DNA from 3 places in the Aeribacillus sp. FSL K6-1305 genome. Region 3 is predicted to be linked to each of the others. Evidence: riboswitches for the same ligand, from Rfam matches in the RefSeq annotation. Region 3 holds a riboswitch; each other region holds the start of a gene.
The links. A riboswitch is a leader RNA that binds a small molecule or an ion and turns the genes downstream of it on or off. The one in region 3 is predicted to bind thiamine pyrophosphate.

Region 1: linked by a shared signal. The riboswitch ahead of thiT (energy-coupled thiamine transporter ThiT) and the one ahead of NST97_RS01265 (acetylornithine deacetylase) in region 3 are both predicted to bind thiamine pyrophosphate.
Region 2: linked by a shared signal. The riboswitch ahead of tenI (thiazole tautomerase TenI) and the one ahead of NST97_RS01265 (acetylornithine deacetylase) in region 3 are both predicted to bind thiamine pyrophosphate.

Annotation. Positions count from the first base shown of each region.
Region 1 covers NZ_JBBOQV010000002.1:66,187-76,526, forward strand. The annotation lists gene NST97_RS10205 (low molecular weight protein-tyrosine-phosphatase) at 1-189, opposite strand, end outside; gene NST97_RS10210 (DUF1128 domain-containing protein) at 340-570, shown strand; gene NST97_RS10215 (hypothetical protein) at 1,079-1,261, shown strand; gene NST97_RS10220 (DnaJ family domain-containing protein) at 1,303-1,674, opposite strand; gene NST97_RS10225 (DUF2179 domain-containing protein) at 1,696-2,241, opposite strand; gene NST97_RS10230 (DUF418 domain-containing protein) at 2,345-3,580, opposite strand; TPP riboswitch at 3,753-3,856, shown strand; gene thiT (energy-coupled thiamine transporter ThiT) at 3,926-4,486, shown strand; gene menC (o-succinylbenzoate synthase) at 4,528-5,637, opposite strand; gene NST97_RS10245 (carbon-nitrogen hydrolase family protein) at 5,903-6,859, opposite strand; gene pdxR (MocR-like pyridoxine biosynthesis transcription factor PdxR) at 7,718-9,157, shown strand; gene NST97_RS10255 (hypothetical protein) at 9,242-9,490, shown strand; gene NST97_RS10260 (SPFH domain-containing protein) at 9,740-10,340, shown strand, end outside.
Region 2 covers NZ_JBBOQV010000004.1:50,770-61,394, reverse strand. The annotation lists gene NST97_RS19035 (RluA family pseudouridine synthase) at 1-519, shown strand, start outside; gene mgtE (magnesium transporter) at 624-1,988, shown strand; gene NST97_RS19025 (monovalent cation:proton antiporter family protein) at 2,014-3,867, shown strand; TPP riboswitch at 3,922-4,030, shown strand; gene tenI (thiazole tautomerase TenI) at 4,154-4,768, shown strand; gene thiO (glycine oxidase ThiO) at 4,770-5,882, shown strand; gene thiS (sulfur carrier protein ThiS) at 5,890-6,093, shown strand; gene NST97_RS19005 (thiazole synthase) at 6,100-6,867, shown strand; gene NST97_RS19000 (ThiF family adenylyltransferase) at 6,864-7,877, shown strand; gene thiD (bifunctional hydroxymethylpyrimidine kinase/phosphomethylpyrimidine kinase) at 7,892-8,704, shown strand; gene fabI (enoyl-ACP reductase FabI) at 8,803-9,579, shown strand; gene NST97_RS18985 (CotO family spore coat protein) at 9,859-10,245, shown strand; gene NST97_RS18980 (DUF1360 domain-containing protein) at 10,340-10,625, shown strand, end outside.
Region 3 covers NZ_JBBOQV010000001.1:276,695-287,319, reverse strand. The annotation lists gene NST97_RS01290 (energy-coupling factor transporter transmembrane component T family protein) at 67-864, opposite strand; gene NST97_RS01285 (ABC transporter ATP-binding protein) at 876-2,333, opposite strand; gene NST97_RS01280 (ECF transporter S component) at 2,345-2,920, opposite strand; gene tenA (thiaminase II) at 2,936-3,616, opposite strand; gene tenA (thiaminase II) at 3,634-4,311, opposite strand; gene NST97_RS01265 (acetylornithine deacetylase) at 4,344-5,609, opposite strand; TPP riboswitch at 5,734-5,834, opposite strand; gene NST97_RS01260 (hypothetical protein) at 5,900-6,568, opposite strand; gene NST97_RS01255 (TlpA family protein disulfide reductase) at 6,798-7,253, opposite strand; gene NST97_RS01250 (peroxiredoxin) at 7,346-7,894, opposite strand; gene NST97_RS01245 (mechanosensitive ion channel family protein) at 8,245-9,117, shown strand; gene NST97_RS01240 (IS1182 family transposase) at 9,226-10,625, shown strand, end outside.

The sequences.
Region 1 (10,340 bases), on a different contig from region 3:
TTGGTAACGGTCTAATATTTCTCGAGTCCCTCTATGCGGCGGGCTTCCTACATGCCAGCCTCCCGTTCCCGCTGAATCGACAAAAATTTTATCTTCCAGACCTTCCCGTTTAACTAAATCACGAAAAACCGCCTCAGCCATTGGCGAACGGCATATATTTCCTAAACAAACAAAAAGTACTTTTATCATTGCTGAAACCTCCTGAAACCATTGCTTCAATCGTTTTTTCATAAGCTGCAAAGAATAGTTTGGAAAGATCAATTTTTTTGATCATAATATTCAATCTTTCATAATACATGATACAATGAAACAAATAAAAAAACGAGAGGATGAAATCAATTGAATTTATGTGAAAAATCAGCAGAAAATATGGAATACATGATTAAAAAAATTACAGAAAAATTGAATATGATCAACATCAGTGCAGTTCAACCAACACATTTTAATGTAAATATGTATGAAGACCTAAAAGAAATTTATGACCATGTAATGAAAAAAAATACTTTCAGCCCCAGCGAAATGCAAGCAATTGCAGAGGAATTGGGGAACCTACGAAAGAGCACTCTTTAAGTGAATTGAGCTTTCTGCTGCTCGTTGCGAATGGGCTTGTGCAAATGACGGCAATTAGTGTTTAACTTAGCGATGTTGAAGTGTTGTGAAAACTCGCAGCTGCTGTCCTCATCAGCTTGCTTCAGTTGATTTGTTATATGTGGTTCTATACGCTTCTCAAAACGATGTTCGAGTCACATTAGGAACCGCCCAATCTGCCATCCATCAGAGGTTTAGCTTGGATTCTAAAGCAGGCGAATCGTGTACGCGCTCCATTTTCATCATTCTCTTTTTCTTTTGCAGGAGAAAAATAAAGATAGACCTCCTTGTTGTTTAGATGCCAGATTTCAGAAGAAATCGTTTTTACTTTAAAGCAGCTTTATAAATTCAGTATAAGCTGCTTTTTGTATAATAACTTTTTGTCAAAACGGTGTCTATTTTTTGAACAAAATGTGAATTTTTTGTTTCGTTTTTGTGACAAATGATTTATAATAAAAGAAAACGTTTTCTTTGTTTGGGGGTCAAAAAAATGGTCGTGACACTTATGAAATATTTTTATTTATTCGTTGCTCTCTTCTGTTTATTGTCTGGAATTTTGGTCGGTTTTGCAAAGGAGCTGCCGCTTTCGGTGATAGTCATTTTCTTAGGTTTTTTCAATCTTGCTTTATATTATGTCTTCCATAGAGAAGCCTTGAAAAAACAGCAAATTTAAAAGAATGGCGAAAATAAAGGCACCATTCTTTTTCGAAAACGTCAAATAAGCTTTTTATAAACTTTATCTTTATAAAATTGAGATGCAGGTGTGTTGAATATATTCCTTTTCTTCACGATTCGTTCCAATGCTAATTGTTTTTCCGACAGCTTTTGTTGTAATTTTTTCCTTTCGGCTTCATCTTCACAGCATTTTAGTAAATCTTGAATAGTTAATAGTTCCTTTTTCAAGTCATTTTCTTGATCGACCATTCCGGCGTTTCTCAAAAGACGATAAGCCATTCGGAGTTCTTCCGGAATATCAGACAAATCGTCATGCGGGAGAGGCTTCCCCATCCCGGGAAGTTCTTTAAACTCTCCCTCTTCATATGCCTTTTTGATCCGATCCTCAGCAATTTTTGCAAATATATCCACGCTTCACCCTCCCTTCGACCGTTATGTTCGTCCTTTTTCTAAACGCTTTACCCGCTTTTTCATCGCTTTTGTTAAATATCCACCTTTAAAAGAACGAATTTCATACGAGCTTAAAAACGCTTTTGGTTCTATTTCATTGACAAGGTTTAAAAATTCTTCCTCCCGAGAGCGTTGAGCAACAACTTCCAAACGATACCTAATCGAATTCATTCCTTCTCCTTGAAAGACCGTAACCCCAAAACCAGCCTCCCTCAATTTTTTGACTAATCCGGAATTTTTATCCATTAAATTCACATTGTATGTTACATATCCAAAAGCCAGCTTTTTCTCCAGTTCACCGCCCAACAACAGCCCTGCACCAAAACCGATAATATATGCACTAATATTGTAAATATTAGATAAATCTTGAAAAACTATTCCTAAAGCGACAATATAAATCGCTGCTTCTAGCAAACCTATACCAGCAGCAGCCTTTGTTTGATTTTTCACTAACAAAATAGTTCGGATCGTCAATACTGGTACATACAATAATTGCAGCAAAAAAATAAAAATTGCTTGTAGAAACATGTTGCCTAGACACTCCTTTGTTCCATCATACTATAAATTATTTTCAAAAAGAAAGAGCTATCATAAACTCAAAATCTGAGATTTGAAACTACATTTTTACAATTCATCTTGATCTGTTATTATGCTTCGAAACTTCCTTTTTCATGCGAATAGGCTGGCGCTTGAAATACATCGCTGTTCTCCATACCCACTCCAACGGCCCTAATTGAAAATATTTAAACCAAATATGGCTGATGATAAGCTGCACGGCAAAAATTGCGAGTGCAAGCCAAAAACCGGCGAAGGGGTATACTTTACCGTACAATCCCAATCCGTAATGATAAAAAAGATATGTACAAATAACAGATTGCATGATGTAATTTGTCAATGACATGCGTCCAACAGGCGCAATCTTCTTAACAATTTGCCGACAGATTGGGTGAAAATATAAAAATATTAGAGAGATCACATAAAACAACATGAGAAATGGTGCACCGAACACCATGTAAAAACTATTTTTAGCGGTGACCGCAAAAATATTTAACGGAAGCCCAATGATAAGCCCGAAAAACCAGATGGCTGTTAATAACCTTCGATGCTTCTCCGGTTCTTGAAAAAGCTTTTGTTTCGCAAATATCATGCCAACTAAAAACATGCTGATATATGGGAGCATGTTTATTATATAGACAAGCGGTTGAAAAGGCCACATGCCAGACATAGACATGTAAAAAAGCCGATCATGAATACGCTGATGGAAAATATCAGTAAAACTTCCGTTTTGATATGAATGGATTGCGTTTCTTGCCTCCTCTTCCAATAAGGCAGCCTGCTCTCTTTTTTGGACTAAAGCATCCTCACCATTGGATACAGCCGTCATCAAACCAATAAGGAGCAAATATAAACTAAATAAACATACAGTCCATACCAAAAGGGTTTTCCAGGAACACTTCCGGAAAAAAAGGAGAAGAAACCCCAGCACAGCATAATCCATTAAAATGTCTCCATCCCAAATGAAAAATGAATGAATTAGTCCAAATACAAAAAGCACCACCAGTCTGCGTATATATATAGAAACAAAGTTCCTGCCGTTTCCTAAAGCCCGTTCCTCCATGATGATGATTCCAAATCCGAACAATAATGAGAACATTGTAATAAACTTCATTTGTACAAATATTTCCAAAATATTTTTCGTTAGAAAATCCCATGTTCTCCATGTTTCAGTAAAAAAATTTTCGCTGCCTATTTGGTATAAATATACATCTGGATAGCTGAAATGCGCCATATTCACAAGTAAAATGCCAAATATCGCAGCCCCCCGCACCACATCCACTACTTCATAACGCTCACGTTTAAGATTCAAACCAAAACCCCCATTCTGAAAAAAGTTCTTATTGTTAACGCCCTTTTTTCATTACTTTTTGTCCAAAGGCTGCATTTCAGCTTTATCGTGTTTAAATTTATTTGAATATAGCGAAAAAAGAATGACAATTTTCTTATAGTCTATTATGATAGACATAAGATTCGAATATCAACAGATCCACAAGGGGAGCTATATGCTGAGAGTGGACGGATATTTCGTCCAGACCCTTTGAACCTGTTAGTTAATGCTAGCGTAGGGATGTGGAAGTATACTGATCCATGATACAGCCTTTTTCCCCCTTATGGATATTTGTTGATAGCAAATAATATACAGGGGGTTTTATTTTTGGAAAAAAATCGCTTATTACTATTAATAGAAGCAGCAATCTTTGCAGCATTGGCAGTTATACTTGATCTTCTCCCTTCCATTCAATTATCATCAGCCATTTCTATATCCATTGCCATGGTGCCTGTACTCATATTATCGTTTCGATCCGGTGCAAAGATTGGCTTCATTTCCGGCTTTTTATGGGGATTATTGCAAATTGTATTAGGTGATGCATACATCCTGACGCCTGTTCAAGGCTTCATCGACTATTTTCTAGCTTTTTCCTTTATCGGTTTAGCCGGTCTTTTCAGCAAAACTATTCAAAATAAGCTGAAAGATGGAAAGAAAAGCTCTGCTCTTGTTTTCATCATCTTTGGCGTCTTCATCGGAGCTTTTGCACGTTATTTTTGGCATTTTATCAGCGGTGTCTTTTTCTTCGGAGAATATGCACCAGAAGGAATGTCAGCGGTCGTTTATTCTTTGATCGTAAACGGCATTACGATGATAGGAGCGTTTGTATTATGCGCTGTCGTTACTGTTATTCTCATTATGGCAGCGCCAAGATTGGTTGTAAAATAAACAAAATCATCCTCTGCAAAACATGCAGAGGATAATTTTGTTTATAGGGTAAATACTTTCGTTTCAACAGTGTATTTTTTTAATTTTTCACGGCTTACATGAAAACCGATCCCCGGGTTATCAGGCAAGGCAATTTTTCCATTATAAACCGATATTTCCGGTTCAATAATATCTTCTTCCCAATACTTAGATGAACTGGATATATCTCCTGGCAGTGTGAATTGTTCAAGTGTCGCTAAGGCTATATTATGGGCCCGTCCAATCCCTGATTCAAGCATCCCTCCGCACCAAACTGGAACATTTTGCTCTTTGCAAAAATCATGGATTTTTTTTGCTTCTGTCAAACCGCCAACACGGCCGATTTTTATATTCATAATTTTGCAGCTTCGAAGTTCAACAGCCTTTCGAGCATCTTCGAAGGAACAAATACTTTCATCTAAACAGATCGGTGTGTCCAATTCTTTTTGAAGTTTGCTATGATCCACAATATCATCGTGCGCAAGAGGCTGCTCAATCATCATTAATTGAAACTCATCCAATTGTTTTAGATGATTTATATCTTTTAATGTATAGGCACTGTTCGCATCAGCCATTAAATCCAAGTTCGGAAAATGCTTCCGTATTTCCTTAACTACTTCAATATCCCAACCTGGTTTAATCTTTATTTTTACTCTCTTGTATCCTTCCTCCTGATATTGTTCAATAAGACTGATTAAATCTTTTATTGTTGGCTGAATACCGATGCTCACCCCAGCTTCAACTTCTTTTTTCATTCCCCCGAGAGCTTGTGAAAGAGGTATATTTTGCTGTTTTGCATATAGATCCCACACGGCACCTTCCAAAGCCGCTTTTGCCATATAATTTCTGCGAATAAAACGAAACGATTCAGCCAACTCACGAGGATGATGAAACGTCGTCTTTGATAAAATCGGAATGAGGAAATCTTCGATCATGTGCACAGTTGTTTTCACGGTTTCTTCTGTATACCATGGAATGGAAAAAGCAACCCCTTCTCCAAAACCGGCTGCACCATCATCATCCTTTACTTCTACGATCAACAATTCGCGATCGTGAATGTCTCCATAGCTAGTAGAAAATGGGGCTTTCAAACGCATCTGTAATATATGCAAAACAATTTTCTTAATTTTTATCAATTAAGAGCATCTCCTTTTTTAAACAAGCTCTCAGCTAAGTTCGACAAAATCATTCCCATTCGCCAGAGGGCTCGATATTTCCCGGAAAATATTTCTTAAAATAGCGAATCCACTCGAACGTTTGTTTTACACTAATTATAAAATAAACGCTTTCTTAATGTAAAGGAGCAAGGGATTTCTTTATTTCCCTTATTGTTTATTGAACTGCAAAAATCTCAAATAAATAATGAGATCAATCGTAGAAACGAGTCTCATCATGAGATTAATTTTTCCACTCAATAGTTGTCTTCTTCTCTTTGTTGACTAGCAATTTAAAAACATCAGGTCTTGCATAATGCCCAACAGGATCAAAATCAAACTGGCTATAGGCGATTTGTTTCATATCCAGTTCTGCAATGATGATGTCTTCCTTGCCAAATACGGGCTCTGCCACATATTCGCCCAACGGTCCAACAATCGCGCTACCACCTCTGCTCATTACTTCAGGTGAAGAAGCAAGTTCATCATAACAAGCCAAATCTTTCGGATACATATCTTTTGTCACATATTGATTGGCAGACAAAACAAAGCATCTCCCCTCCAAAGCAATGTGGCGGATTGTTGACTGCCAAGTTTCCCTTGCATCAGCCGTTGGGGCAATATAAATTTGAATTCCTTGTGCATACATCGCAGCCCTTGCTAACGGCATATAATTTTCCCAGCAGATTAGCGCCCCTATTCTTCCATAAGGGGTGTCAAACACTGGTAATGTGCTTCCATCCCCTTCCCCCCAAACAATCCGTTCTGCTGCAGTCGGTTTTAATTTGCGGTGTTTTCCTAACAACTGTCCGTCAGAATCGAAAAATAAAACAGAACAGTAAAGAGTCCCGCCGCTAAATTCATTATCCCTTTCTGTAACGCCTATCACAAGGTAGACACCTGCTTTTCGAGCCGCTTCGCCCAGTTGTTCCGTCGTTTCGTCCGGAACAGCTACAGAATTGCTCCAGTATCTATACCAATCCTTCCTCCCTTCAGCCGAACGGCTCCCAATCGTTGTACCGAAAGATAAGCCTCTAGGATAAGCGGGAATAAAAGCTTCAGGAAATACAACAATCTTTGCTCCTTTTTCAGCAGCTTGATGTATGAGGCTAACCGCCTTTTTTGTCGTGGCGTCCCGGTCCATAATAACAGATGAGGCTTGTATAACAGCAACTTTAACCTTTTGTGCTCTGTTCGACATATTCTTCCCCTCCACCAAATTGAAAAATCTAAAGCCATCTTAAATGCCGAAGCTCACGAACCTTCAAAGTCAATAACCTTCGGAAGTTGCCCCCTATTCATCTTCCATAAAAAAATCTGCACAGGAAGGAAAACACTTTGAATAATCCTCTTTTTAAGCATAGAAGGGCCGGCCCATGTATTAGAGTTCAAAATAATTGGATTATGTTTTTCCATGAGAGCTTTTCATGTGATATCTCATCTGAAGTAATTTAATGGTAATTTCTTAGCATGCTCCTTTGTACAATACAGCTGTGGCTGAGTGTCGAACTAACTATCAACACTTAATTCTATAGAAGCATTAAGCGTAAAATATGAGAAACGGTTTGAATTGGAGTATATTATTCATAATAAAAATGTTCAAAAATTTTTGGACCATCCAATCAAAGACTTTGTCAATCATCCAATTTCAATACTGCAACAGCCATTTATCCAAGATGAACCATAAAGTGAAATAAATTTGCCGAAAATCGCACATCTATTTTAAGGGTTTTCAACTTCAAGTAAAGAAAAAATCGGGCAGGACAGCTTTAAGCATTGCGTCCATGTTACAAAAGATAATGATTTTTCAGCAGCGTTCAAATCATGTGCTAAAAACTCCAAGTTAAAATAAAAGTGGATGGGTAAAATGTTACTGAATTGGATGGGCATTATTCTTTCATCTAGCGTTATAATTAATGTTTGAACAGGTTCAAATTTTGATGGATATAACAACATTTTCGATTATGTTCAATAGGAACATTCTATAGATAAATAACAAAGAACCTGGTTAACTTGCCATATAGCAGGAAGTGCCAAGCAAATCTAAAGGGTGAAGCATATGGACTGGAAACCGGATCGAAATGCAAAAAAGCCTATATATAAACAACTGGCCGAATATATTGAAAATGGAATTGCGGATGGCACATTTCCCCCTGATAAACCGCTGCCTTCTGAACGGTTTTTGGCCAATAAGCTGCAAATAAACAGAAGCACAGTTGTGGCTGCATATGACGAATTAGAATCAAACGGACTTATCGAGAGAAAGAGAGGAAGCGGAACAACAATCAGCAAAGATATATGGGGCATGACAAAGAAGCGTGTACCAAGCTGGAATCGGTATATTGAGGCAGGATCGTTCTTGCCGAATTTACCTGTGACCCAGAGAATACGCAAAGAGATGGAAGAGCATAAACTAATCAATTTAGCTAGCGGTGAATTGTCGGAAGATCTTTTTCCAATCGACTCCTTGCGAGAAATCATTTCGACAAGGTCATTTATCGGAAGCCTAGGATATGATCATCCTCAAGGGAATGAGATATTAAGAAAAACTATCACAAAGCATGTGAAACGATATCGGAGAATTGAGACAAATCCGTCTTCCATTCTCATCACATCAGGAGCGCAGCAAGCTTTATATTTAATCGTCCAATGCTTATTAAAGCCGGGTGATGCGATAGCATTAGAAGAGCCTTCGTATTATTACAGTCTCCCGGTCTTTAAATCAACCGGAATTAGACCTTTCTATTTACCAGTTGACAAAGACGGTATAAACCCGGATGATTTGCTTCTATTGCATAAAAAACATCGAATCAGGATGATCTTTTTAAATCCTGCTTTCCAAAATCCATCAGGCGCTTTCCTTCATAAAAACCGGCGGGAAAAAATATTGGAAATATCGTCTGAGTATGGAATACCGATTGTTGAAGACGATCCTTACAGTTTAACGTCCTTTAATGGGGAAGAGACCTACCCGCTAAAATCAATGGATGAGCATGGAAATGTCTTATATATCAGCTCATTGTCAAAAATTGTTGCTTCTGGTTTGCGAATTGGTTGGGTTATTGGACCAAAGCCTGTGATTGAAAGATTGTCTGATGCCAAACAGCAAGTGGATTTCGGTCATGCCAGCTTTACTCAATGGATTGCCAATGATTTTCTGGAATCTGACGACTTCGATGCCCATATCAACTGCTTAGTCAAACGGCTCGAAAACAGAAGGGATCAAATTGTCAAAAGCCTTCGATTCTACTTAAAAGACGATGTTGATTTTTATATCCCACAAGGAGGCATTCATTTATGGTGCAAAATAAAGAAAGACTTTAATGAGATCCAGCTGCTAGAAGAGTCGATCAAGCGCGGGGTTATTTATGTTCCGGGCTCAACGCTTGGATCAAGTACAAAATATGTCCGTTTTACCTTCGCAAGAGAAAATGAAGAAAATATAAATGAAGGAATAAAAAGATTTGCTGATGCATTTTATAATATTCAGCATAAATAAATTTCTATTTTCAGGTGATTATCAAGCAAGGACATTAACGAATCAATTCTCTACCACAATGTAAAGAGACAGGGAGATGGTTTTATGTATAGTATGTTATTGACCGTAGGCATTATTATTTGTGTACTTGCACTCATTTTAACTGCGTTTATCGGAAAAGAAGTAGGAAACAAAATAGAAACATATAAAGCGATCGGGAACAGTCCCCATGATGAACTCGCAAGGTCAAGGGAATATGAAACAAGCTCCTTTCGCAATGTTCGCTCGTTGACATGGATTTATACCTTATTGTTTATTGTCATCCTCATTGTATGTCTTATTTTTCTGTTTTAATGCTAAAGAAACGAACCTATGCAAACAATAATGAACTAAATATATTTAAACCGAAATCCTCGACTAGCCCTTGCTAACGAAATGACGTTTAGCATGGTTGTTAGTTGAGGTTTTTTATTTTGGCTTTCATTGAATTTTCATAGCTCCAAAAACGTTTTTCGCCAAAATTTTTTGACAATAATAATTTACATTTATTTCAAAAAGTGATATCATTTTAATATAAAAATAATATGAGAGGGGCAATGAAAGTTGAAAGAAAAAAAGGCATGGTTTATTGACGGGTTTATTGGAATTGTATTAATCGTTGCACTTTTGCTCGGAGCAGCTTTTACATTTATCCAGGAGTTTATTGTTCCTGCAATTGTATTGGTTGTTCTTGCCGCACTGCTTGGAAGCGGCCTTACCATTGTACAGCCGAATCAAGCAAACGTTGTCATTTTCTTCGGACGTTATTTAGGAAGCATTCGGAAAAGTGGCCTTGCTTTAACGGTTCCATTAACTATTAGACAAAAGGTGTCCCTTCGCGTTCGAAATTTTAACAGCAAAAAGCTAAAAGTAAACGATGTGGAAGGGAATCCGATTGAAATTGCTTCGGTCATCGTCTTCAAAGTAATCGATTCCGCAAAAGCAACTTTTGATGTGGATGATTATGAAGAATTCGTGGAAATCCAAAGCGAGGCTGCCATTCGTCATGTAGCAACGAAATATCCTTACGATACGTTTGATGACCACAATATTACATTAAGAGGCAACGCCGATGTTGTTTCAAAAGAGCTGGCAGATGAATTGCAAGAAAGGTTGAACGTCGCTGGAGTTGAAGTAATAGAAGCTAGACTGACTCATTTAGCTT
Region 2 (10,625 bases), on a different contig from region 3:
CTTACGGTGCATATCGTCAATCGGCTTGACCGGGATACATCCGGGCTGCTTCTTGTAGCCAAACATCGCTACAGCCATTTTCTTTTTTCAAAGGAACAGCAAAAAGGAGCGGTAAAACGGACATACATCGCAATTGTCCATGGAAGGATCAGCGAAGACGAAGGCACCATCGATGCGCCAATTGCAAGAAAGGACGATAGCATCATCGAGAGAACTGTCAGGGAGGATGGGAAAAAAGCTATTACGCATTTTCGGGTCATAAGCCGCTTTTCTGACAAAACGGTTGTTGAGGTAAAGCCTGTAACTGGTAGAACTCATCAAATTCGTCTACATATGTCCTATATAGGTCATCCGCTTTTAGGAGATTCGCTTTATGGTGGACAAAAAGAAGAAATTGACCGCCATGCCCTCCACAGTCAGTCGCTGTCCTTCTATCATCCCGTTTTGCATAAAAATTTGACGTATACTTGCAAGCTTCCTCCTGATATGGAAAAAATAATAAAGCATGCGCGCCTGTAAGTGCATGCTTTTGTTATGAAAAAATGTACGACAAAATCAGATAGATTTGTTAATATAGTAAAACACAAAACTTTTCGATATTTTTCCGGAAAGGAGGAGATTTTATGCAGCCTAAAACAGATGCACCGGAATACAGACAGTTGATGATTGACAAGCTGAGAGAGAACAATGTAGAGGAATTCCGTTCGCTGTTTTTTGAGCTACATCCATATGATCAGGCAAAATTTTTTCTAAAACTTGACCAGCCGGATAGAATGCTTTTATATCAAATTCTATCTCCGGAAGAAATGGCGAATGTTTTTGAAAATATAAGGGATGATAAAAACCGCTACAAATCGCTGCTTGAGGAAATGCATCCGGCATTTGCCGCCAAAATGATGGAATACATGTACGCCGATGATGCGGCAGATGTATTAAGTGAGCTGACAAAAGAGAAAATTTCCAGCTATTTAACCATCATGGACGCTCAAACTGCCAAAAGCATAAGCGAGCTTCTTGATTATGAACAATTTACCGCAGGAAGTATTATGACAACCGAGTTCGTTGCCATTAATGCCAATTATACGGTGCAGTCAACGATGGACTTGCTGCGGAAAGAAGCTCCTGATGCGGAAACAATATATTATTTATATGTGATTGACGAAGAGAAACATCTTGTTGGTGTCCTGTCGTTAAGAGATTTAATTGTTCATGAAGACGATACTTTGATTGCTGACATTATGAAAAAGAAAGTCTACTCGGTATCTGTGGCGGATGATCAGGAAGAAGTAGCAAGAAAGATGAAGGACTACAATTTTTTGGCTCTTCCGGTTGTTGATTTTCAACATCGTCTTGTTGGAATTATAACTGTTGATGATATTATTGATGTGCTGGACGAAGAGGCTTCTGACGATTATTCGAAACTGGCCGCTGTCTCGGATGTAGATTCATATGATCCGAATGCTGTTTCTGCTGCCAAAAAAAGATTGCCATGGCTTATTATTCTCCTATTTTTAGGAATGTTCACCGCCGGCCTAATCGGCCAGTTTGAAGAAACGTTGAACAAAGTGGCAACTTTAGCGCTCTTTATACCATTAATTGCAGGGATGGCTGGAAATACAGGAACACAAGCTCTCGCTGTTGCCGTAAGAAGAATTGCAACAGGCGAAGGCACTTCCGAACGCGTGTGGAAAATTATTCTCAAAGAAGCTGGAACCGGCTTGATTACCGGAACAGTATGCGGAATTGTTGTTGCACTGACAATTTTTATTTGGAAGCAGAAATTTTTCTTAGGACTGCTAGTGGGTCTTTCCATATTGTCAACGCTGACTGTTGCGACAATTGCCGGGGCGTTTGTTCCTCTTGTCATGCACAGGCTTCGCATTGACCCGGCTGTGGCCTCCGGTCCATTTATTACAACGATTAATGATATGATCAGCATTTTGATTTATTTTGGCATGGCGACACTATTTATGAACTATTTGCTCTAACAAAATTAGCTAAAGGAGGCGCAATATGGAATCACATGCAGTAACCTCTCTTGTCATCGTGTTGGTAGGCGCTTTTTTAACCCCGATTTTGCTGCATCGGTTCAAACTGGCATTCATTCCTGTCGTCGTTGCGGAAATTATTGTCGGATTAATCATCGGGAAAACGGGATTTAATTTAGTGCAAGAAGATGTATGGCTGTCAACTCTCTCAACGCTGGGATTTATATTTCTCATGTTTTTAAGCGGGCTTGAGATTGATTTCACCATTTTCTCCAAAGAGAAGAAAAAAGAAGAAAAGCTGTCCAACGGAAAAAAAGCTCCTCATACTTTTTTGGTTGCGTCAATTGTTTTTCTTGGCATTTTCGTTGTTTCATTACTTTTATCGTATTTGTTAATGTGGATGGGATTTATCCGCAATGCCTTTTTCATGACGTTAGTGATTTCAACGATTTCTTTAGGAGTAGTAGTGCCGACGCTGAAAGACGAGCAAATTATGAAAACAACCATCGGCCAAATTATTTTGCTGGTGGCTGTCATAGCCGACCTTGTCACCATGATTTTGCTGGCGGTTTTTGTCTCCTTAAACAGCGAAGGAGAAAGCAATACGTGGCTTCTGCTTCTTTTGTTTGCAGCAGGCGTACTGCTTTACTTCATTGGCAAAAGGTTTAAAAGTCGATCCTTTATTAAATCGATGTCAAAAGGAACGGTTCAAATTGGAACAAGGGCGGTTTTTACGTTAATTCTCGCACTTGTAGGTTTATCGGAAACGCTTGGGGCAGAAAATATTTTAGGCGCCTTCCTTGCGGGAGTTTTAGTCTCGCTTTTATCGCCTAATTCAGACTTGGTGCAAAAGCTAGATTCGTTTGGCTACGGTTTTTTAATCCCGATCTTTTTTGTCATGATAGGGGTGGAATTGGATTTATGGGAATTGATCAAAGATCCGAACCTTCTTTTGTTAATTCCTTTGTTATTTCTCGCCCTCTTGATCTCAAAGTTTATTCCCGTTTTTGTGCTGAGAAAATGGTATGATACGAATACAACGATTGCGGCGGCGTTCTTGTTGACTGCTACTTTATCATTAGTTATTGCGGCAGCTGAAATTGGACAGCGAATCGAACTGATTGATAAGCAAATGGCTGACGCACTAATAGTAGTTGCCGTGTTAACAAGCATTATCACGCCGATAGGATTTAAAAAATTATTCCCTAAAAAAATGGCGGTGCAGCCTAAAAAGAAAGTTGCTTTTATTGGTGCAAATCAAATGACCCTTCCAGTCACAAGAGAATTGGACAAAAATTTGTATGAAGCAACCGTATATCATACACAGCAAGACAAAATTGAAAACGGGACTGCTCAATCGGTGTTTAAAATTGAAGAATTGAAAGACTATTCGATAGAATCATTGAATGAACACCACATAATGGAAGCTGATATAGTAATAGTGGCTACTGGGGATGAAGAAAGAAATGCGGAAATTGCGACATATGCAAAAGAATGCGGCGTAGAACAGGTCATCGCCTCAATTTCTTCCCCGGAGTTGGATCAAGCATTAAAAGAAAAGGGGATCAGCGTATTTTCCGTCATGCTGTCAACAAAAACGCTGCTCAGGGCTTTGATCGAATCGCCTGGCGTTATGCGGATCTTAACAAACCAAGACAACTCTCTTTATCAAATTAATATGAATAACCGAAAATATGATGGAATGAAGCTTCGATACTTTCCGTTTACAGGAGATTGTATCTTTGTCCGGATTTTTCGGGGTGAAGATTCCATTGTGCCTCACGGCGATACCGAATTGAAAAAAGGGGACCGCTTGATTGTAACGGGTTCCCGCAAATATGTAAATGAGTTAAAAGATGAGCTGGAATTTAGCAAATAATATTTGCAAACAAAACAAATTGTGATAGCATGAAATTAGTATGAAAATTTAATAAGCATCCACTAGGGGAGCCTTTGGAAAGGCTGAGATTAAAGTGTTGACTTTAAGACCCTTTGAACCTGATCTGGATGATGCCAGCGTAGGGAAGTGGGAATTTGAAACATGTGTCTGATATTCCATTACCACTTTCCAGCAAGGAAGGTGGTTTTTTATTGTTTCCAGTCTCACCCTTGGACAGCTGCTTTCCAGTTTTGAACCTTGAAAGACGAGTGTGGGCGTCTTTCTCATGAAAGGAATGTACATGTTGGAGCTTCATGCCGTAACAGACGGAACAAAACCAGTCAACGAGCTAATACGCATAATTTTGTCCATATCAGATCATGTTGATTACGTTCATATACGAGAAAAAAATAAAAGACCATGTGAGATCATTCATCTTGTAGAACAGCTTTTGGCAAACGGGATAAGGAGAGAACAGCTTGTTATCAACGATCGGCTCGATGTTGCGCTCCTAACAGGCGTTCAAAATGTTCATCTTCCGGGAACCGGCCTGCCGGTAAAAAAAGTGAAAAGTGCTTTTCCGCAAATAAAAGCCGGTGTCAGCGTCCATTCATTAGATGAAGCGGTAAAAGCAGAAAAAGACGGAGCAGACTATTGTTTTTTCGGAAACGTTTTTGAAACGAACAGTAAAAAAGGACTTCCGGCAAAGGGAACAGATTTGCTTGGGAAAATCGTTGGACACGTCAATATTCCTATTATCGCCATCGGTGGGATCACGCCTGATAATATGCAAAAGGTTTTAGAAAAAAAAGCAAGCGGTATTGCCGTTATGTCCTATATCTTTTCTTCGAAAGATCCAGAGAGCGCTGCCAAACTTTTCAGGAAAGGGGAAGCTTTTTAAAATGAACGTTTTTGATGTTGGAATCATCGGGGGAGGGGTCATCGGCCAAGGGATCGCCTATGAGCTATCAAAAGCAGGGCTGAAGACCGCCGTGTTTGAAAGCGGCGAAATCGGAGGTAAAGCGACATCCGCTGCAGCAGGAATGCTGGGTGCCCATTCTGAAAATGAAAAAAGAGACATATTTTTTGAGCTATGCTTAGAGAGCCGAAATTTATATCCGAGCCTTGCAAAAGAATTATTGGAGCAATCTGGTGTGGATATTGAGCTTGTGCAGGAAGGCATGTATCGGCTTGCATTTACTGAGGAAGAAGGCCGCTTTCTGCAATCGCTCGCAGATGAGAATGAACTAGAATGGCATTCAAGGGAAAACGTACTGGCAAATGAGCCACATGTTTCTGAAGACATTGCGGGAGCTCTTTGGCTTAAGCATGACGGCCAAGTGAAAGGTTCATCTGTTTGCCACGCATATGCGAAAGGCGCTAGAAAATATGGTGCATCTATTTTTGAACAATGTCCTGTTTTCGACGTGATTAAAGAGGGAAAAGCATACAAGCTTGTCACTTCCCAAGGAGTTTTTATATGTGGAAAAGTCGTCGTTTCAAGCGGAGTTTGGAGTGGCTTTTTCTTTGAAAAGCTGGGGCTGAGAAATCCAATGAAGCCCGTTAAAGGAGAATGCTTAGCCATAAAACCGAAAAAACTGGTGATCAACAAAACAGTGTTTTACGAGCACTGTTATATCGTACCGAAAAAAGACGGCACCGTTATTATTGGAGCAACTTCTTATGAAAACGACTGGGATACGCATCCGACAGTCAAAGGAGTATCCGAATTAATGATAAAGGTTCAGAAAATTATGCCAGAAATCGGGTCTGAACCGGTCGTTAGTGCTTGGTCGTCGCTCAGGCCGCAAACAGCTGACGGCTGGCCGTATTTTGCCGAGCACCCGGAGCATGAGGGAATCTTTTTTGCGACCGGCCATTATCGAAACGGCATTCTTCTAGCGCCGATTACAAGCTTGATCGTAAAAGACATGATTTTGAAAACGAATCAATATGAGCGTTATGTTCATAGCTTTTCTTTAAACCGATTGCTTTCTGATGCGAAAGGGAGGTGATTAAACAGTGAAACTTCGCATCAACGGCCAGCAGATGGAAGTGGAGAATAGTGTTCGAAGCATTGAAGATTTGCTGAACTTTTTTCAATTACAGGAAAGAATTGTTGTCGTTGAACGAAATGGTGAAATTGTTTCAAAAGAACAATACAGCTTCCAGACATTACATGATGGTGATCAAATTGAAATTGTCCATTTTGTTGGAGGGGGATGATGATTCATGTTAAAAATAGGAGATAAAACATTTCAGTCGAGATTAATGTTAGGAACTGGAAAATATCCGTCTTTTGAGATACAAAAAGAAGCGGTGGAGGCCTCAGGTGCTGAAATTTTGACATTTGCCGTCAGAAGAATGAATATTTACGAGCCTTCTCAGCCAAATTTTTTAGAAATGTTGGATTTATCGAAATATACGCTTCTGCCGAACACGGCCGGGGCAAAAACTGCGGAGGAAGCAGTCAGAATCGCTAAACTTGCGAAGGCATCAGGATTATGTGATATGATTAAGGTGGAAGTAATTGGAGATGATAAAACGCTTCTCCCTGATCCGATTGAAACATTGAAGGCATCAGAGATGTTATTGGATGAAGGGTTTATTGTTCTTCCATACACTTCAGACGATGTTGTTCTGGCGAAGAAGCTTGAAGAATTAGGGGTTCATGCCATCATGCCGGGAGCATCTCCGATCGGATCAGGCCAAGGAATTGTCAATCCTCTCAATTTATCATTTATTATTGAGCAAGCCAATATTCCAGTCATTGTTGATGCCGGAATCGGTTCGCCGGCAGATTGCGCACTCGCCATGGAGATGGGAGCAGATGGAATCTTATTAAATACAGCTGTTTCCGGTGCAAAGGATCCTGTGAAAATGGCGAAGGCAATGAAGCTGGCGATTGAAGCAGGCAGACTTGGATATGAAGCAGGACGCATTCCGAAAAAACGGTATGCACAAGCAAGCAGTCCAACGGAAGGAATGTTAACGACATAATGGAACGATATTCTCGCCAAATCTTGTTTTCTCCTATTGGAGAAGAGGGACAAAAAAAATTGCTGAAAAGCCATGTGCTCATTGTTGGAGCTGGAGCACTCGGCTGTGCAAGCGCTGAAATGTTAGCCCGTGCTGGAATCGGTAAAATAACCATCATTGACCGTGATTATGTCGATTGGAGCAATCTCGGGCGTCAACAGCTGTATACGGAAGAGGATGCGAAACAAAAGCTGCCAAAAGCGGTTGCTGCCAAAAAACATTTGCAGGAAATCAATTCGAACATTTCGATTGAAGCGATTGTGGGCGATTTCTCAATTGATTTTATAGAACATGTAAAGGATGTCGATCTTATCATCGATGGGACTGACAATTTTGAAACGAGATTTTTCATCAATGATTTAGCGATGAAGCACGAAATACCTTGGATCTATGGGGCAGTAGTGAGAAGTTATGGAATGACCGTTTCCATCGTTCCGAAACAAACACCATGCCTCCATTGTATGCTCCAAGCGATTCCGTCTGACGGAATGACGTGCGATACAGTTGGCGTGATCAGCCCGGCGGTGCAAATCGTCGCCTCTTATCAAACAGCAGAGGCACTGAAATATTTAGTCAGCGGAGAGGTGTCCAAGCAGTTAGTTTCATTTGATGTTTGGACAAGGGAGCATTCTGCAGTGGACATGACAAAATTAAAAAAGGCCGACTGCCCATCGTGCGGACATCACCCGACATATCCATATTTGTCGGTTGAAAATGGATTAAAAACAGCGGTTTTGTGCGGAAGGAATACCGTACAAATACGTCCGCAGCAAAAACAGAAGATTTCGCTATCAGAAATTACCAATCGTTTGCGTCCGATCGTGAAAGACTTAAAGGGAAATGCTTATTTAATATCCTTTCAGGCGGATGATTTCCGCGTCGTGCTTTTTCAAGACGGAAGAGCATTAATTCACGGCACTAAGGAAGAAGAGAAAGCAAAAGCTATTTATCAACGTTACTTCGGAGCTTAAATGGAGGTGTGTTTATGACCATCGGAAAAGCGTTGACGATTGCCGGGTCCGATTCAGGGGGAGGCGCGGGAATTCAGGCAGATTTGAAAACTTTTCAAGAGTTGGATGTATACGGAATGAGCGTAATCACGGCCGTTACATCTCAAAACACATTAGGTGTTCATGGTGTCTACCCTGTTCCGGCTGAAGGGGTGATCAGTCAGCTTGATGCAATTGCTGAAGATTTATCGCCAGATGCAGTTAAAACAGGAATGCTTTTTAATCAAGAAATTATCCAAATCGTCTCAAATAAAGTTCAAAAGCATGGATGGGAAAAAATTGTCGTTGATCCAGTAATGATTGCAAAAGGCGGACATCCATTACTTGAAGAGTCTGCCATCAACGCGCTCATCAACGACTTAATTCCGCTTTCGTTTATTGTGACGCCGAACATCCCGGAAGCGGAAGCGATCACGGGCATCGAGATAAAATCGTTTGATGATCGGAAAGAAGCTGCGAAAAAAATTTGCCAAATGGGAGCAAAGCATGTGATCATAAAGGGAGGACATCAGCCGTCGGACAGCGAAATCATTGATTTGTTGTTTGACGGGTATGATTTTTATGAATTTAAAGGCAACTATGTAAACACAAAGCATACGCACGGAACAGGCTGCACTTTTTCTGCTGCGCTGACAGCTGAGCTCGCCAAAGGTAAAGACGTTATCGAAGCCGTAAAAACCGCAAAAGAGTTTATCCATCTTGCTGTAGAAAATGCACTAGGCATTGGAGGCGGCCACGGTCCGACCAATCATTGGGCATATAAAAGAAATTTAGCTGCTTCTAAATAACATAAGCCGGACATATATGTTCTGGCTTTTTTCTCTTTTGTCCTTTATAATTATGATCAGGTATTAATAACTTGTAATAATGTTTAGGAGGATTTTCCATGAAATTGAATTTGGAAGGCCGAAACATTGTGGTCATGGGTGTTGCTAACAAGCGAAGCATTGCTTGGGGAATTGCCCGCTCTTTGCATGAAGCAGGAGCAAGATTGATCTTTACATATGTTGGCGAAAGAATGGAGAAATCGGTTCGAGAGCTTGTAGATTCGTTAGGACGGGAAGATTATCTCGTGCTGCCTTGTGATGTAACAAAGGATGAAGAAATCGAGCAGTGTTTTGAAAAAATTAAAAGCGAGGTTGGTGTGATTCACGGTATCGCTCATTGTATCGCCTTTGCGAATAAGGAAGAGCTGAGCGGTGAATATTTGAACACAACAAGAGACGGCTTCCTGTTGGCCCACAACATCAGTTCTTATTCTTTAACGGCGGTTGCGAAAACAGCCCGTCCTTTGATGACAGAAGGCGGAAGCATTGTTACATTAACTTACTTGGGCGGTGAGCGAGTCGTTCAAAACTACAACGTAATGGGAGTTGCGAAAGCGTCATTGGATGCTAGCGTGAAATATTTGGCGAACGATCTAGGTAAAGAAAATATTCGCGTCAATGCCATTTCCGCTGGTCCGATTCGTACGCTTTCGGCAAAAGGTATCAGTGATTTTAATTCAATTCTGAAGGAAATAGAAGAACGTGCTCCGCTGCGCCGAACCACAACACAAGAAGAAGTTGGAGACACGGCGTTGTTCCTGTTCAGCGATCTTTCCCGCGGCATTACAGGGGAAACGATTCATGTTGATTCAGGTTTTCATATTTTAGGTTATTAAGTTAGCTAAAAAAGATTAATCTGTGTGCGTGGCTCGCACAAGATTAATCTTTTTTTATGGCAGGATAAAATGAAATTTTGCTGTCAGCTTCAAGGTGCCACTATTTCAAGCCGTGAAGCTTGGATTTATTGTTGATGTTCTGTTACGACTTTTTGTGTCAATGTGCAGCGATTTTCAAATGCTCTTTTGTCATAAGAAAAAGTTAGATTTCCGTCATGATTTCATTCTATCGTGTCATAAAATAATGAGAGAAATCATATTAGAGGGTGGCGATCAAACTTGATTAAAAAAGAAAAATTAGAACCTTTGATGTATATTGTCCAGCCGAATATAAAAAAACCTGAAGTGACCATGCAGTCGACGTTATTAAAAAAAATTGCAAATAATTCTAAGCAAGCGGTAAAGAGCTCATGGACGAAGGAAGAAATTTATAAAAGAAGAAGAGAATTGGCAAATATGACGATTCATGAAAAGATTGATTTCTTTTCAAGTCTTCCGGAGCATGTGTATAAAAACGTATGTGAAATTAAAACAGTAGAGAAAACATACAAAGGAATTATTTTGTCAAAGGAAAACGATGTCGTTCAAATCCGTACATTTGATCAAAATGAACCTTTGAAAATAAAATCGAAAAGTATTTTAGACATAAAAGTGTTAGGGAATTAAAATGGAGAACTCGGTTATGCCGGGTTTTTTAATTTTATTTGAACGCTTTAAATATTCAAAACATATGTTGGTGAAGGAAAGGAGAATTGATTCCATGGAGTGGTATTGGTTTTCATTTGTTCTCACTGCATTGGCATCTTTTCGATTAACGAGAATTATAGTGTTTGATAAAATCGCTTCATTTTTGCGGGCTCCTTTTTTAACAATTGTGGAGGAAAAAGGGGAGACAGGAGAAACCGTTTCTTTTTTCAGACCGAAAGGAAAAGGACTTCGATTGTGGATCGGTGAGCTTTTAAGCTGTTATTGGTGCACAGGAATATGGTGTGCCGCCATTTTATTTTTTGGAAATGAATATTTATACGCCATTTTCCATCCAATTA
Region 3 (10,625 bases):
GACTATTCAATCATTTAAATCTACCATGCACCGATTATGAAAAAGCATTTTGCAGCCGGCTGCCATTTATTCAATATACCTTACATCTGTAACCGGGAAAAACGGAAGCATCTTAGCTGCATAGTAGCTTAACAAAATAGCGATTATAAAATAAAGGACAAAGCAAAGATCGTATTTGGAAAACCCGATTTCGTAGTAAAACGTTCTTTTTGTGTCATTCGAAAATCTTTTCGCCTCCATCGCTACAGCAATTCTGTGCGCTCTGCGAATGCTTTGCGATAGCAGCGGAATCGAGTATGCTTTCAATTTATGAAAAAAATTCGCTAAGCCTTTTCTTTGCTCGACACCTCTTACAATCATCGCTTGCCGTATTGTTTGAAACTCTTCGATCATAATAGGGATTAAACGAATGCCTGCCATAAAGCTGTAAGCATATTTAGGCTTCAACTTTAATTGCTGCATTAACGAATAAAATAAAAAAACCGGTCTTGTCGTTAACGAAAACATTAACCCAAGCAGAGCGAAGATAAGGGCACGAAATCCTAAATGAAGACCGCGATAAAAGCTTTCTTCTGTAATATGGATCAGCCCCCATTCCCACCATGTTGTCTCACCTTTTCCAAAAAAAATCATGGAGGTAGCAGTCGACACAAAAATAAGCACGAATGGAATCAGCAATAAAAGTATGCGCTTCATCGGATGACCGGTAAAAAAAGCAAATAAAAGAAAGGCGGAAACTGTGTAGTTGATTAAAAAATTAATGTTGTGAATAAACAGAACACTAATAAATAAAACGATCAGAAACAATAGCTTTAAGCTCGGGTTGATTTTATGCAGCCATGTTTCTTTTATGTCAAAATCCATTGTAGATCCCCCTATATCTGAACATACATCTGCTCATCCTCACAAGAATGAATTTCATCCTCTACGAGCTTCCCGTCTTCGATCCGCCAAACTCTTGTCGCCATATGCTTTGCTATTTGTTCATCATGTGTCACCATCAAAATGGTAGACCCTTGTTTGCGATAATGTTCTAAAAGCTCCAAGAGCTGAAATGTATTGGATGAGTCTTGCCCAAAAGTCGGTTCATCTAAAAGCATGATCGGCTGTTTTTTAATGATTGAAGCGGCAACACTCAATCTTCTTTTTTGTCCCATTGAAAGCTGATAAGGGTGTTGATGGCGGTGCTTCTGTAAATGAAATAATTCGAGCATTTCTTCTACTTTTGTTCGAATTTCTTCTTCTTTCATCCGTTCAATCCTCAACGAATAAGCAATTTCATCGTAAACTGAATTGGTGACAAATTGAAATTCCGGATTTTGAAAAACGAACGACAGCATGTTGGAAAGCTTTTTTATTTTCTTTGCTTCTTTTTCTAACAGCAAATAAGTGCCGGTCGTTTGTATAAACTGCATCAATGAATGTAACAAAGTGCTCTTTCCGGCGCCGTTTTTCCCCACTATCGCAATCCATTCACCTGCATGAACCTTTCCATATGGTACATCGATTTTGACTTCCTTCTTTCGATATCCTTTAAATTGCTCAAGCTCAATCACGACCTGTTCTTTTAAAGGGGTTTTTTTGTAATACCCCTGCTTATCACGAAGATAATCCTCCCATACACCGGGATACCAAATGCCGTCTTCGCGAATTTCTTTCCGATACCGAGAAAAAATTTGTTCTTTCGGACCGTCTGCGACGATTTGTCCTTTTTGATTAAATAAAAGTATGCGGTCGACAAAGTCAAGAACATGATCAATTTTATGTTCAACGATGATAACTGTTTTATCTTGAGCTGCTTGTTTCATCGTGTCCCATACCGCTTTTGTCCCTTCCGGATCCAGCATTGCAGTCGGCTCGTCCAAAAATAACACGTCTGGATGCAATGCTAAAACAGTGGCGATCGCCAGCCGTTGCTTCATGCCGCCTGATAATGATTGAATGCTGATATGAAGATCATCAAAATGAAGGCCGACCATTTCCAGGTAAACTCGCATTTTTTCATGCATTTGTTCTCTTTTCACTTGCAAATTTTCCAAAACAAAAGCCATTTCTTCATCTACATACGGCATGCAAAATTGCGTGTCAGGATCTTGAAACACATATCCCCAAGATGACGGAGTCAAGATTTTTTCTGCTTTCATCGGAACTTCAATAGATTTTGGAATTAAACCGCTTAGCACTTGCAAAAACGTCGATTTCCCACAGCCGGAAGGACCAAGAAGCAAGACTTTTTCTCCCTTATAGAAAGAAGAGGATACATCCTTAAAAAGCAAGGATTCCTCTCCAGGATATTTTAATCGTAAATTTTTCACTTCGCATACTAGATCCATGTTTGCCACCTCTAGTTCAGTGCGTCATAATCTTCATGCGACGCAGGTCTTACTAAATTAGTCACTCCTGTTGCTTCCAAAGATTTCACTAGATAATAGGCAAACGCGCCGGCAATAATGATTGAGCCAATCAATCGAGCTCCAATGAATAATAGCAAGTTCCAAAATACTAAGTCATCTATATAGCCTTTATAAAGATCCATAATTAGCGAACCAGCTGCTGAAGCGGCTGCAGCCAGCATGACAACACCGATATTAAACTTTTTATATCGAAAAATCGCAAAAATGATCTCTGCAAATAGTCCTTGGACGATTCCGTAAAGAAGAACCTCTATGCCGAATTCAGAGCCGGTTATAAATTCTGCAGATGCCGCTGCTGTTTCCGCTATCAGCGCTACTCCAGGCTTGCGAATAATAAGAAAGGCGACCGTCGCAGCAATAAACCACATACCGTATATGAGCTGGTCGACATGCAGCCCGATCGGCTTGACCGCATAGTAAAGCGGTCCCCATAGTTTATAAACAATTCCAAAAACGATCGAAATAACAATTGTTACTAGAATGTCTGTCAGTTTTAATCCTTTCATTATGATCAAACTCCTTTATTGACTGATTTTGGGTTCCACTTCCCATTTTTCTAAACGGTAAGCCATTTCCCAAAACGCTAATTCATATTGACTGCTGATGATAAAATGCTCTTCCATTCTTTTTAGATCGGCTTCTATCGTTTGTTGTGCGATTTCATCCAGCCTGTCAATTTGTTCTTCGACAAGCTGCTTAAACCAATCGCCCCCATAAGCCGCAATCCATTGGTGATAAATCGGTTCTTTTGGCTTCGCATCTTTTAATTTTTCGCCAATTTCGTAATATAGCCAATAGCACGGAAGTATTGCAGCAATAATATCGCCTAAGTGACCGTTGATCGCCGCTCGATATAAATGGGAAGTATAGGCGTACGCCGTTGGGGCCGGCTTAAAATTCGCCTTCTCCTCCTCTGTGATTCCCAGCTGTTTGGCAAATGTTTCATGAAGAGATAATTCCGCTTCAAATGTTCCTTGTGCATGCTGAGCCATTCGCGATGTCGTATATAAATCGTTTGCTTTTGCCGCTCCATACGATTGCACTTTTGCAAAATGGCTTAAATAATACGAATCTTGTAAAACGTAATAACGAAAACATTCAAGTGGCAAACTCCCTTCGGCAATACCTTTTACAAATGGATGATCGAAGCTGGCCTGCCATATCGGATCTGCTTTTGTTCGAATTTTTTCAGTAAATTTCATGTTCATTCTCTCCTATATTAAGAATTGATTTCGATTGGCCACATTTCTTTTCGTTCAGACATTTCCCAAAACATATATTCGTATTTGCTCGTTGTGACAAAAATATCTTCCAGCCATTTCAATTCTTCTTCCCGTTTTCCTTCTGCAAGCTCATTCATTAAATCTTTCAGCCATTTTGCCAATTCACCGAATTCTGTTGATGCGTACATTTTTACCCACTCGCCGTAAAACTCATGTTCACTGGCACCAGGAATCTCATGTAAGCGTGTGCCGATTTCATAATAGCTCCATGTACATGGAAGGACTGCGGCAACCAGTTCTGCCAATGATCCTCGCTGCGACACATTTAACATATAGCTCGTATATGCAACGGTTGTAGCAGCAGGCTGAACTTGTTCTAATTTTTCCTTCTCTATTCCTATTCTTTCAGCGTATTGACGATGCAAATCCATTTCCACTTTTAACGTCGAATGTAGAAGATCAGCAAAAACTGTCATTGTTTGAAGATTGTGAGCCTTTAAGCTTCCAAGGGCAAACAGGCGGCAGTATTCGATTAAATAAAGATAATCCTGCTCCATAAAAAAGCGAAATTTGTCGATATCCAGCGTCCCATTGCCGATTCCTTGAACAAACGGATGATGGTAACTCGCTTCCCAAATCGGTTTTGCAGTTTTATACAATCGGTCTGTAAACATTTGAATTACCCCTTTCGCAGCTTTTGTAATTGTCATCGTTTTTTCTGATACCAATCAAATAAAAACACGATCAGCGATTTTGTAAATGTTTTTAATTGGGGGATGGACAGCTTTTCATTCACCGAGTGTGCATCTTCAAGCGTGCCCGGTCCATATAAAACGACGGGAATTCCCGCTTCACTCAGCCAGCCGCCGTCTGTCACAGTAGGGGACATCGTCAGCTTTGCTTCCTCATTAAATGCCAGTTTATGTGCTTTTTGTAATGTTTTCACTCCGAGTGAATGTTCGTCATATGAAAAAGCTGGGAAAATTTCTCCTCGATCTTCAATCATCGATGTGCCGCCCCATTTAAATTTCGGAGGATATTTCCGAAGCCATGGATCAGCCATTGCAACATGATGGATATGTTCTTCAATTTCCCGGATCACCTCTACATAATGCTCTTCCGGGTAATAGTGAACGGTAATCCAAAGGGAACATTTATCGGCCACAAAAGCGGCGTGCCTTCCACCTTCAATCACTGCAGGATTAATTGTGGCAGAACCAGGCGGAAAGCCTTTGCTCGTTTTCATCACTGCCCAATGCTGTTCAAGCTCTCGCAGTCCTTCAATAATTTTCATCATTTTTTCAATCGCGCTTGCCCCAAAAAGCTTCCCGCCGGCATGAATCATTTGTCTTCTCGTGCCATCGTGAAATGTCTCGGGGCTTTCAATCGTAATCCAGCCCGTGATCACCCCGCCTTGCCCTTGTATTTCACAGTTGCTTGAATCGACAACGATGGCAAAATCAGCTCGATATCCCCGGTCGCAGCACGATTTTGTTCCTGCTTCGCCTACTTCTTCTCCGACGACGGACTGAAAAATGATATCCCCTCCCGGCTCAATGCCGTTTTCTTGCAGCAGCTTTAATGCAAACAGACTGGCAGCCATTCCCCCTTTCATATCCGCTACACCGCGTCCGTATATGTAATCCCCTTTAACCGTTGCCTCAAAAGGAGGCGTTAGCCATTCTTCTCCCTCTTCGATTGAAGCGACATCAATATGCCCGTTAATAATTAAACTGTGGTAATTTTCTGGATCTTTTCCTTTTTTCGTTCCTACTACGACTGGATCTTGTTCATATAAATCCCATTGATCAATGGAAAAGCCGATGTCTTCCAAATATGAGGCGACATACTTTTGAGCCTCTTTTGCATTTCTTGCCGGAGGGCTCGGCGTTTCAAACGATACGAGTGTTTTTAGAAGATTCAGAAGTTCTTCTTCCCTTTCATCAATTTGCTGAAATAGCGTTTGTAACACGTTGTCTACCCTTTCTTAACATTTTGTTTTGAAAAATGGTTTGCCAATCAGCCTTGTAATGCAAAAAGCCCGTTCCCAATATAAGGGAACGGGCAAGTATATACAAAACCCATAGACAGGTTTCGATATTACTGCACCACTTCCCTACGCTAGTATGATCTAGATCAGGTTCAAAGGGTCAAGGCACACGCCTTTCTCAGCCGTCCGGCTCCCCTAGTGGTATGTTAATATTATGAAATTTTCATTTAATTTCATTAAATCATAAAATATAGAAAAATACAAGCTAACGGTTAATTGATCCTTTTTGCTGTCTTTAATAATTCACGATAACCAATTCGAGTAAATTGCAAATGTTGATCAATATAATTAGCCTTTTTCAAATGCTCGATGGATTGTTCGGAAAAACTGCCGCTAATTTCCTGAAACCTTTGATTAATTTCCACTAACGAATGATTTAATATAAAATCCGCATCAAGCAGCAGGACAATCCGCTCGATCTCAGGATCTCTTTTTAAAATCAAGTTGGCAATCCGGCCTTTCATGAATGCCAGCTCTTGTTGAAGCTTTGAAGCTTCATCCTCTTTTTCTCTAATTTTGGCTCGGTACTTTTGTTTTTCTTCCTCTTCGATACCGGCTTTTGTTAATAGCTCCTCCAACAATTGCGTTTTATCAAGCTCCAGTTTATTTAATTGCTGTTCTTTTCGCGCCATTTCTGTTTCATCAGGCAGCTTTTCGGTTTGAATAGGCTCTTTTCGTTCTTCTTTCATCTTTATCATATAGTCTATTTTCCGATAGACAAGGAAGGCGAGAACAACTAAACATCCATTTAATAGCAGAGATATAAAACGCACGACGACGTCGTTAAACGCAAGCAAATAAAATAGGAAAAGGATAACGATGACAGCCAAAAGCACCTTTAATAGATTCATAATGGAAAAAGTTTGTGATTGTTTTGCCATCCACCTATGCTCCTTTTTGTTCAAACTAGCATCATTTATTATAGCATGTTGTGATTTGGAATGTGAATCATTTCTTTAGGATTGAGAGCTGGAAAAAGGATGTCAGATGAATGGAAAATGGAGATGCTTATCTTTTGAAAGCTTCGAAGCAATAAAAACAAGTCCTTTCAAAGCCGGAAAGGTATTTCTAAAATGAAAAACCACCTGCAATGTTTTGCAGATGGTTGAATCATTCAGCGTTTTCTGTTTCCGCTAACACCCGATTAACACGTTTTTCCAGCATTTTCATTCCGCTTCCTCCTGCTTGGAAGTGGCGAAGAATGCCGTTTTTGTCAAAAACATAATATGCAGGTACATATTGATTTTCAAAAGCATCGGTTAATTTATGTTCGTTGTCAACAAAGATCGGTTGCGTAATCCCGTGTTCTTCCGCTACTTTTTTAATATCATCAATATCTAAATCCTTTTCGGAGCGAGGCATATGAACAGCTACTACGTTCAGTTTATCTTTATATTGATCGCGGAACTCATTTACTTTCGGCATTGCTTCTTTACACAAATGGCAGCTGATTGACCAAAAATGGATTAATGTTGGTTTTTCACCGATTAATTGCTCTTTCGTTACTTCGCCATTCAGCCAAGTTGTTGCTCCGACTAATTCAGGCATTGGCTCACGTAATTTCATTTCCGCTTCCTCCTTGAAGAATGAATATCAAAAAAATAATCGTTTGAAAAAAGGCCTAACGTACTGCTAGGCCCTTTGAATGAAAAGCTTCATTATACTTTAAGCGTTTCTTGACCAGGCTTCCAGTTTGCTGGGCAAAGTCCGCCAGTTTGAAGCGCTTGAAGTACACGCAATGTTTCATCAACATCGCGGCCAATGTTGTTATGGAATACTGTTTGATATTGAAGTTCGCCTTCTGGATTGATGATGAACAATCCGCGAAGAGCAACTCCTTCTTCTTCGATTAAAACGCCGTAGTCTCTTGATACTTGATGATTTGTATCTGCTGCAAGCGGATATTTAATATCGCCTAAACCGTTCTCTTCGCGAGGAGTTTTAATCCAAGCTAAGTGTGTGTGAATTGTGTCAGTTGATACGCCAATCACTTCTGCATCAAGATCTTCAAATTCTTCATAACGGTCAGAAATAGCTGTGATTTCAGTTGGACAAACGAAAGTGAAGTCCATTGGATAAAAGAAAAGAACTGTCCATTTTCCTTGTTTCATGATTCCTTCCAAGCTTACTTTACCAAACTCTTTGTTTGGCAAAACGGCATCCATTTCAAAACGTGGAGCTTGTTTACCAACCAAACGCTCTGCCATTATGTAACCCTCCATTTTAAAATTTTATTTTAAAGGAAACTTTTTGATCGTTTCCTTCAAAAACAAATGAGAATGAATTGAGTATTTTCTCAATATCCTTCCTCCGATTACTATTATATATAACAACAAAATTTTAGTCAATTTTAAATAATAATTAATTTAAATAATCTGTTTTACATTTTCATTGCGACGAAGAGAACAATAATACTATTTCCAATTTTCGCCGCTATCATTAAAAAAATGTAACAATCATTGAAAATTCCTTTTTCTATGTTAAACTTTCAACTGTACATTCAGTTTAACATGATCCCGTCAAATAACCAAATGATTGGCTCGAAAAGAAAGGGGAAATGGTTTTGAACTTTTTTGAATCTATTGATTGGGCTGATCTGGCTTTAAAATCAGGAGAAGTTTTGGCCAAGCTTATTGGAATTTACATTGCATATATTATCGTCAAATCAATCGGCAATAAAATTATTCACAAAATGTTTGAGGGGCTTGAGAATCGGAAGGAAATTTCCACCACGCGGGCTAAAACGCTGCAAACATTAGTTTTGAATTTCTTTCATTATGCCCTGTTTTTCATTTTTATTGTTACCGTTTTTCAAGTGTTTGGCTACAATGTCACAGCGCTTTTAGCCGGGGCTGGGGTTGTTGGTCTTGCGATCGGCTTTGGAGCTCAAGGGCTCGTCAGCGATGTTGTGACAGGATTTTTCCTTCTCCTAGAAAAACAACTTGATGTTGGAGATTATGTCACTACAGGCAATTATTCAGGCATTGTGGAAGCTGTCGGTTTACGAACGACGCAAATCCGAGGCTTTGACGGCACATTGCATTATGTTCCAAACAGGCAGATTGTCGGCCTTTCCAATCATTCTAGAGGAAATATGCAAGCCCTCGTTGATATCAGCATATCGTATAATGAAGACTTAAATCGGGTCATGTCCATTCTTCAAGAAGCTTGCGACCAATTTGCAAAAGAAACTGAAGAGGTTGTGGAGGGTCCGGACGTTTTAGGCGTGCAAAATTTCGGCACGTCTGATGTGATCATCCGCATCATCGCCAAAACGAAAAACATGGAGCAGTGGGCTGTTGAAAGAAAGCTCCGGAAACGGCTGAAAGAAGTGCTTGATGAAAACGGCATCGAAATTCCGTTCCCTCATCAAGTGATGATTCATAAGAACGAGCAGCAAAAGGAAGGGGCTGTCCGAAAAGTCGATTGAATCGACCTTGGGCTCAGCCCTTTTTTCTGTTTTTAGGGTACAAAAAAATCGTCCTTTTTTATAGAATGAAATTGACCAAAAAACATTCTACAGAAAGGACGATTTCTTATGAATAATCAAATGACTATTCAAGAAAATTATAACACGCAATTAGAAATGACTCTAGAGGGTATTCAAAAAATAGAGGTTCAAAAGAATAAGAAACGCAAAAAACTAGTTTTCCAACCTTATTGCAATCGTCAAGTCATGAGCATTTTAGATATCGAAATGTATATTCCTGAAAATCATGTCGCCCGTTTAGTGGATGAAATGGTGGAATCGATTCCGGATGAAGTGTTGTATACTCATTATGTTGGTGGGGGTCGTGCACCCTATCACCCTAAAATGTTATTGAAAGTGATTTTATATGCGTACACTCAAAATGTTTATTCAAGTCGGAAAATAGCGCAAATGGTGAAAGAAAATCTTCCGATGATGTGGTTGGCGGGATTGCAAACCCCTGACCATCGCACAATAAATGATTTTCGTAGTGTTCGTATGTCAAACATGATGGATTCTGTATTTGAACAATTTGTCCTTCAACTAGTAGAACAAGGACTTATCGACCTCGACCATATTTTTGTGGATGGTACGAAAATAGAAGCGAATGCCAACAAATATACGTTTGTATGGCGAAAATCCGTAGAAAAATATGATCAGAAACTACGAGCCAAAATTCAATCGTTTCTACAAGAAGCGCACCAAATCGCCTTGGAGGAATTAAAAGAAGAACAATTAGAAGAAGAATTAGAAAAATCATCGGCACAACTTTCTGAGAGAATAGAAGCTTTGGAAAAAGATTATAAACAGGAAGAAGACAAAGAAAGAAAAAAAGAACTTCGCTCTAAAAAATCCCAACTCACCAAACAACTGAAAACGATTCAAACGGATTATCTTCCACGATTACGAAAATACAAAGTACAAAAACAGATTCTAGGTGAACGAAATAGCTACTCGAAAACCGACCATGAGGCCACTTTTATGCGAATGAAAGAGGACCATATGAAAAACGGCCAACTCAAGGCGGGTTATAATGTTCAACTCGCCACACAACATCAATTTATCGTGGGATTTGAAATTTATCAAAATCCAGGAGATACTCGCTGTTTCCAACCATTTATGGAAAAGTTATTGGAATCGATGCCGAAGGAAAAGAAACTCAAGTATGTCATTGCCGATGCAGGATATGCGAGTGAAGAAAACTATTTATATGCGATTGGCGAAGAAAAAGAACCTCGTTTTGAATTATTAGCCCCATACCAAACCTATTTGAAGGAACAAAGTAAAAAGTTTAAAAAGGATTTATCAAAAGTACAAAACTGGAAATACATCGAAGAAGACGATTGCTTTATCTGTCCGAACAATCGGAAAGTCGTATTCAAGTATTATCAAAAAAGAAAAAATGCATCTGGATACATACAAGATTTGAAAGTGTACGAGTGTGAAGATTGTACGGATTGCCCGTTGAA